Linked DNA regions of Aromatoleum aromaticum EbN1. Each later gene encodes a partner of the first gene's protein in a complex. Links are inferred from orthologs where the notes say so. Each region holds a gene or a part of one and is shown in the gene's direction. Other genes may lie near its edges.

Region 1 (4,052 bases):
CCAGTTCGTCGGCCTCGGCATCGACAAGGCCGAGAGCGTGCGAAAGTTCCGCGAAGAGCATGACGTCCCGTATCCACTCCTGATCGGCACGCCGCAAACGCTGGAGCTGACGAGGGCGCTCGGAAATGCCGTGCAGGCGCTGCCTTACACGATCATTTTCGATCGTGCCGGAAAGATCGCGCACATCAAGCTCGGCACCTTGAATCGTAGTGAACTAGAAGGCAAAATCCGCGCACTCCTCGACCAGTAATTCACCGGAGCGCGCCGCGTGGCACTGGACAAAATGCGCCTAATTGCGGCAAACTTGCCGGCATGACGCGCCAAAAACGCAGTAAAAACCCAGATGCCGCGCCCCCGCCGCAGCCCCGGATCCTGGTCCTGCACGGACCGAACCTCAACCTTCTCGGCACCCGGGAGCCTGACGTCTACGGCCACACGACGCTTGCCGACATCCACTCCGCGATGGAAGCCCGCGGACGCGCCGAAGGCGTCCTGGTCGAGTCGTTTCAGAGCAACCACGAAGGCCAGCTGATCGACCGGGTACAGGCATCGCCGTTGGAAGAGATCAGCTTCATCATCCTCAATCCGGCCGCTTACGCTCATACCAGCGTCGCGCTGCGCGACGCCCTCCTCGCGGTCGCGATCCCGTACGTCGAAGTGCATCTTTCCAACATTCATGCCCGGGACACTTTCCGGCATCACTCCTATTTTTCCGACTGTGCAGCCGGCGTGATCTGCGGACTGGGGCCGTACGGCTACCTCGCGGCGCTCGAATACGCGCTGTCGCAGCTGCGGAAACCCTGACACAAACCCCCGGGCGCCCCGTGCGGCGGCGCCCCGCTCGGAGAACAGCATGGATCTGCGCAAGCTGAAGAAGTTGATCGACCTCGTCCAGGAGTCGGGCATTTCCGAACTGGAAGTCACCGAGGGCGAAGAGAAAGTCCGTATCGCCAAACACAGCACCGCCCCCGTTTCGAACTACCTCGCGCAGATGCCGGCGAGCGTGCCGCAATTTGCGGCTGCCCCGGCTCCGGCGATCGTGCTGACCCCGCCGGTCGATGACGCACCCGAAGGCATGATCGTGAAATCGCCGATGGTCGGCACGTTCTATCGCGCCTCGGCGCCGGGTGCGAAACCCCTCGTCGACGTCGGCCAGGCCGTCGCCATCGGCGACCGCCTGTGCATCATCGAAGCGATGAAGCTGATGAACGAAATCGAATCCGAGTTCACCGGGACGGTGAAGGCGGTCCTCGTCGAAAACGCCCAGCCGGTCGAATACGGCCAGCCGCTCTTCATCATCGCCTGAACGCCCTCATGTTCGAAAAGATACTGATCGCCAACCGTGGTGACCAGCCGCCGGCAGGCGGCGCAGCGGCGCAGCCAAATCGCGCGGTACGCGCAGCGTCCGAGCGCGATTTCGCCGCGGAGGCACCCCATGTTTGAAAAGATCCTGATTGCCAACCGCGGCGAAATCGCGCTGCGCGTGCTGCGCGCGTGCCGCGAGCTGGGTATCCGCACCGTTGCGGTGCACTCGGTCGCGGACACCGAAGCGAAGTACGTCAAGCTCGCCGACGAGTCGGTGTGCATCGGTCCGGCGCAATCGGCGCTGAGCTACCTGAACGTCCCCGCGATCATTTCGGCAGCCGAAGTCACCGACGCCGAAGCCATCCATCCGGGCTACGGTTTCCTGTCCGAGAACGCCGACTTCGCCGAACGCGTCGAGCAGTCCGGCTTCGTCTTCATCGGCCCGCGCTCCGACACGATCCGGCTGATGGGCGACAAGGTCAGCGCCAAGGATGCGATGAAGGCCGCCGGAGTGCCGTGCGTGCCGGGTTCGGAAGGCGCGCTGCCCGAGGAACCGAAGGAGATCGTCAAGATCGCCCGCACCGTCGGCTACCCTGTCATCATCAAGGCGGCCGGCGGCGGCGGCGGTCGCGGGATGCGGGTCGTCCACACCGAGGCGGCGCTGCTCAACGCGGTCGCGACGACCCGTGCCGAAGCCGAGGCGGCGTTCGGCAACCCGATCGTCTATATGGAAAAATTCCTCGAGAACCCGCGTCACATCGAGATCCAGGTGCTCGCCGACGAACATGGCAACGCGGTCTATCTCGGCGAACGCGACTGCTCGATGCAGCGCCGCCACCAGAAAGTCATCGAGGAAGCTCCTGCGCCGGGCATCGATCGCAAGGCCATCGCGAAAGTCGGCGAGCGCTGCGCCGAAGCCTGCCGCACGATCGGTTACCGCGGCGCGGGCACGTTCGAGTTCCTCTACGAGAACGACGAGTTCTACTTCATCGAGATGAACACGCGCGTGCAGGTCGAGCATCCCGTCACCGAGATGATCACCGGCATCGACATCGTGCAGGCGCAGATCCGCATCGCGACCGGCGAAAAGCTGTGGTTCCGCCAGCGTCACGTCGAATTCCACGGCCACGCGATCGAGTGTCGCATCAACGCCGAGGATCCGTTCAAATTCACGCCCTGCCCGGGAAAGATCACGAACTGGCACACGCCGGGCGGACCTGGCATTCGCGTCGATTCGCACGTCTATAACGGCTACACGATCCCGTCGCATTACGATTCGATGATCGGCAAGCTGATCGCGTTCGGCGACACGCGCGAACAGGCGATCCGACGGATGCGGATCGCGCTGTCGGAAATGGCGGTCGAAGGCATCAAGACGAACGTGCCGCTGCACCAGGAGCTGATGCTCGATGCACGTTTCGTCGAGGGCGGCACGAGCATCCATTACCTGGAGCACAAGCTCGCCGAACGCAACGAAGTCAAGAATCTTGCCTGAGCAGGCCGCGGACGCGTACATCATGTGGATCTCGGTAACTTTGCAGGCCGAAGCGCACAAGGCCGAAGCGCTGTCCGAGGCGCTGATGGACGCCGGCGCGCTGTCGATCAGCATCGAGGACGCCGACGCCGGCACCGACGCCGAGAAGCCGCAGTTCGGCGAACCCGGGCATCATCCGGTCGGGCTGTGGGATCACAGCCGCGTAATCGCGCTGTTCGATGCCGACGCCGACCTCACCGTCGCCCTCGCCCGCGCGGCTGCCGACGCCGGCTTCGATGCGGTGCCGCCTTTCACGCTCGAAGAGATCGCCGAGCAGAACTGGGTGCAGCTCACCCAAAGCCAGTTCGAGCCGATCCGCGTCACCGATCGGATGTGGATCGTGCCGTCGTGGCACGCCGCGCCCGACCCGGCGGCGATCAACATCGAGCTCGATCCCGGCATGGCTTTCGGCACCGGCTCGCATCCGACGACGCGCCTGTGCCTGGAGTGGCTGTGCGACGCGGTGCAGCCGGGCGACAGCGTGCTCGACTACGGCTGCGGCTCGGGCATTCTCGGCATCGCGGCAGTGCGCCTCGGGGCGGGCGACGTGCTCGGCATCGACATCGACGACAAGGCGCTCGACGCCGCGCACGATAACGCCGCGCGCAACCACGTCGCGCTGCGGCTGCAGCACTCCCGCCAGCCACTCGACGCGCGCTTCGACGTCGTCGTCGCCAACATCCTGACGAATCCGCTGTGCGTGCTGGCGCCGCTGCTCGCCGCCCGGGTCGCTCCCGGCGGCAGAATCGCGCTGTCCGGCGTGCTCGAAACCCAGACCGAACAGGTGATCGCGGCATACGCGCCGTTCCTGCCGTTGCGCGTCGGTGCGGTACATGAAGGCTGGGCGCGGCTCGAAGGCGGCTCTCCGCGACAAACCGGGAGCCAGTGATGTTCGCGCGCTGCCCGGCCTGCCAGACGGTATTCCGGGTGCAGCCCGAGCAACTGCGCGCGCATCGCGGCGAAGTGCGCTGCGGACGCTGCTATGCGTCGTTCAATGCGCTCGATCGCGTGCTGCACGTCGCGCCCGCCGTATCGGCACCCACCCCACCCGCAATTTCCCAACCGCCCGCTGCCGCAGCGCCCCGCCCTGTCGAATCGGTTCCGGAGCGCGACGACCGCTTCTTCATCCTCGACGACCTGCCTTCGGCTCCGGAAGTGACACGACAGGGGGCTGATGACCGAACAGAGTTCGAGGCACGCGATCACCGCGAAC
Region 2 (3,476 bases), 2.0 Mb from region 1 along the record:
AAGGACGCCCTCAACGAGGCGATGCGCGACTGGGTCACGAACGTTCACAACACCTTCTACATCATCGGCACCGTTGCCGGGCCCCATCCGTATCCGCTGATGGTGCGCGATTTCCAGACCGTCATCGGGAAGGAATGCCTGCTGCAGATGCCGGAAATGACGGGGCGGCAGCCCGACTGCGTGATCGCCTGTGTCGGTGGCGGGTCGAATGCGATGGGCATCTTCCATCCTTACATCGACGTGCCCGACGTGCGCCTGATCGGCGTCGAGGCGGCAGGCGAGGGGATGGAATCGGGCCGCCATGCAGCCAGCCTCACCGCCGGCAAGCCCGGCGTCCTGCACGGCAACCGGACTTATCTGCTGCAGGATGACGACGGCCAGATCATCGAGACGCATTCGATTTCCGCCGGCCTCGATTATCCGGGCGTCGGACCCGAGCATGCGTGGCTCAAGGACAGCGGCCGCGCGGAATACGTGACCGTCACCGACCAGGAGGCGCTGAAAGCGTTTCATGACCTGTGCCGCCTGGAGGGCATCATTCCCGCGCTCGAGTCGTCGCACGCGCTCGCCTACGCGGCAAGGCTCGCGCCGACGTTGCCGAAGGACAAGATCCTGCTGGTCAATCTCTCCGGGCGCGGGGACAAGGACATGCACACCGTCGCCGAGAAATCCGGCATCCAGTTCTGAGCCTGACGAGTCGCCTCGCGACCCGCATTCCTGACACCGAATATGTCCAAAATCCAATCCACTTTTCAGCGCCTGCAAGTCACCGGGCGGCGGGCGCTGATTCCCTTCATCACTGCCGGCGATCCGGCACCGGAGCTGACGGTGCCGTTGATGAACGCGCTGGTCGAGGGAGGCGCCGACATCATCGAACTGGGCGTTCCGTTCTCCGACCCGATGGCCGATGGTCCGACGATACAGCGCGCCTCGGAACGCGCTCTGGCCAACGGCATGACCCTGCGCAGGGTGCTCGATACCGTTCGCGAGTTCCGCACCGGCAACGCCGAGACCCCGGTGGTCCTGATGGGGTACGCGAATCCGATCGAGGCGATGGGCGTCGAGCGGTTCGTGTCGGCCGCGCGCGAGGCGCAAGTCGACGGCGTGCTGATCGTCGACTACCCGCCGGAGGAGTGCGAGAGCTTCGCGCGGGCGGCAAAAGACGCCGGACTGGATCCGATCTTCCTCCTCGCGCCGACCTCGACCGAGCAGCGTTTCCGCGACGTCGCGAGAGTCGGCAGCGGCTACATCTACTACGTCTCGCTGAAAGGCGTCACCGGCTCCGCGACGCTCGATTTCGACGAGGTGGCGGCGCGCATTCCGCAGATTCGCGCGCAGGTCGGCATGCCGGTCGGCGTTGGCTTCGGCATCCGCGATGCCGAGTCGGCGCGGCGCATCGGCGAAGTGGCCGACGCGGTGGTGATCGGTAGCCGCATCATCGAGGAGATCGAGCGCAGCCCGCGGGATCGGCTCGCCGCCAATGTCACTGCCTTCCTCAGGGAAGTCCGCACGGCGCTCGACCAAGTCGAAGGGAGCGTGCGATGAGCTGGCTGCAGAAACTGTTGCCGCCCAAGATCAAGCGGGCGGAATCGGCTGCGCGCAAGTCGATCCCCGAAGGGCTGTGGAGCAAGTGCTCCGCATGCGAAGCGGTGTTGTACCGATCGGATCTCGAAAGCAACCAGATGGTGTGCCCGAAATGTGGACATCACCAGCGCCTGCGTGCACGGGCGCGCCTCGACTTGCTGCTCGATGCCGAGGGACGGTTCGAGATCGGCGCCGAAGTGGTGCCGGTCGACCCGCTGAAATTCAAGGATTCGCGCCGCTATACGGAACGCCTGTCGGCGGCGAGCGCAGATACTTCCGAAGCCGACGCGATGGTAGTGATGCAGGGCGCGATCCTGACCGTCCCCGTGGTCGTCGCCTGCTTCGAGTTCGAGTTTCTGGGCGGTTCCATGGGTTCGGTCGTCGGCGAGCGCTTCGTCCGCGGTGCCAAGGCTGCGCTCGACCAGCGGCTGCCGTTCATCTGCATCACGGCGACCGGCGGCGCGCGGATGCAGGAAGGCTTGTTCTCGCTGATGCAGATGGCCAAGACGACTGCGGCGATCACCCAGCTCGCCCAGCGCAAACTGCCGTTCATCACGCTGCTGACGGATCCGACGATGGGCGGGGTGTCGGCGAGCTTTGCGTTCATCGGCGACGTCGTGATCGCCGAGCCCGGCGCGCTGATCGGCTTCGCCGGTCCGCGAGTGATCGAGCAGACGGTGCGCGAAACCCTCCCGGAGGGGTTTCAGCGATCCGAGTTCCTGCTCGAAAAAGGCGCGATCGACCTGATCATCGACAGGCGCGAGATGCGGCCGAAGCTTGCCGAACTGCTGACGCTGCTGACGCGTCAGCCGGCGATCGGCGTATAGGCCAAGCGGAACGACGCCCGATGCGATCTCCCGAAACCCTGAAAGACTGGCTGGAACTGCTGGAGCGCCGCCCGGGACAGCCGATCCGGCTCGGCCTGGAGCGGGTTGCTCAAGTCCGGGACGCTCTCGACAGCCAAAGCCGCGCGGTGGTGATAACGGTCGGAGGCACGAACGGCAAGGGATCGACATGCGCGATGCTCGAAGCCATTCTGATCGCTGCAGGCTATCGCGTCGGGTGTTACACGTCGCCCCATTTGCTGGGTTATAACGAACGGGTGCGCATCGATGGGCGCGCAGTCGGCGATGAAGCGCTCGTTGCGGCTTTCAATCATGTCGAACGAGCGCGCGGCGACGTCCCGCTGACATATTTCGAACAGGGCACGCTCGCTGCATGGCATGCGTTCTGCCGCGAGCCGCTCGATGTGATCATTCTCGAAGTCGGCCTGGGCGGCCGCCTCGATGCGGTCAATGTGTTCGAGCCGGATTGCGCCATCGTCACCAGCGTTGCGATGGATCACATGGATTATCTGGGCGATAGCCGTGAGAAAATCGGCTTCGAGAAAGCGGGAATCTTCCGCTCCGCTCGCCCCGCGATCTGTTCCGATCCGCTGCCCCCGGAATCCTTGATCGCGCACGCCCGGCAGATCGGCGCCGATCTCCGGCTGGTAGGCCAGGATTTCGGGTTTTCGGGCGATCGCACGCAGTGGACCTGGTGGAGCCGGGGCGGCCCCCGTCGCGGAGGGCTCGCGTACCCGTCGCTGCGCGGGGCGAATCAGCTGCTCAATGCGGCAGCGGTCCTGATGGCACTGGAAACCTTGCGCGAGCGTATTCCGGTGTCGATGCAGGCGGTGCGCGAGGGGTTGATGCTGGTCGAACTGCCGGGGCGTTTCCAGGTGCTCGCGGGGAAGCCCTCGGTAGTGCTCGACGTGGCCCATAACCCCCAGGCGGCCGGAGTGCTGGCTGAGAATCTTTCCAACATGGGCTACTTTCCGGAGACGTGGGCAGTATTCGGCATGCTCGCCGACAAGGACGTTGAAGGGGTCGTCAGCCTGATTCGCGACAAGA

What was found.
Region 2: the proteins of accC (region 1) and accD are in contact, whole or in part, in a solved structure (PDB 8UXZ), measured with the Escherichia coli proteins. The link is inferred for Aromatoleum aromaticum EbN1 from one-to-one orthologs.

What each region holds. Positions count from the first base shown.
Region 1 is NC_006513.1:873,783-877,834, forward strand. What follows is about bases 631-3,617. They hold accC (acetyl-CoA carboxylase biotin carboxylase subunit), read left to right. Parts: upstream 631-1,435; coding sequence 1,436-2,800; downstream 2,801-3,617. Other genes in these bases: aroQ (type II 3-dehydroquinate dehydratase), read left to right, coding at 631-804; accB (acetyl-CoA carboxylase biotin carboxyl carrier protein), read left to right, coding at 854-1,306; prmA (50S ribosomal protein L11 methyltransferase), read left to right, coding at 2,823-3,617. In the rest of the region: EBN1_RS04175 (TlpA family protein disulfide reductase), read left to right, coding at 1-250; more of aroQ, read left to right, coding at 313-630; more of prmA, read left to right, coding at 3,618-3,728; EBN1_RS04200 (DUF3426 domain-containing protein), read left to right, coding at 3,728-4,052. UniProt on the Escherichia coli protein: This protein is a component of the acetyl coenzyme A carboxylase complex; first, biotin carboxylase catalyzes the carboxylation of the carrier protein and then the transcarboxylase transfers the carboxyl group to form malonyl-CoA.
Region 2 is NC_006513.1:2,825,634-2,829,109, forward strand. The notes cover bases 533-3,476. They hold accD (acetyl-CoA carboxylase, carboxyltransferase subunit beta), read left to right. Parts: upstream 533-1,541; coding sequence 1,542-2,411; downstream 2,412-3,476. Other genes in these bases: trpB (tryptophan synthase subunit beta), read left to right, coding at 533-687; trpA (tryptophan synthase subunit alpha), read left to right, coding at 730-1,545; folC (bifunctional tetrahydrofolate synthase/dihydrofolate synthase), read left to right, coding at 2,432-3,476. In the rest of the region: more of trpB, read left to right, coding at 1-532.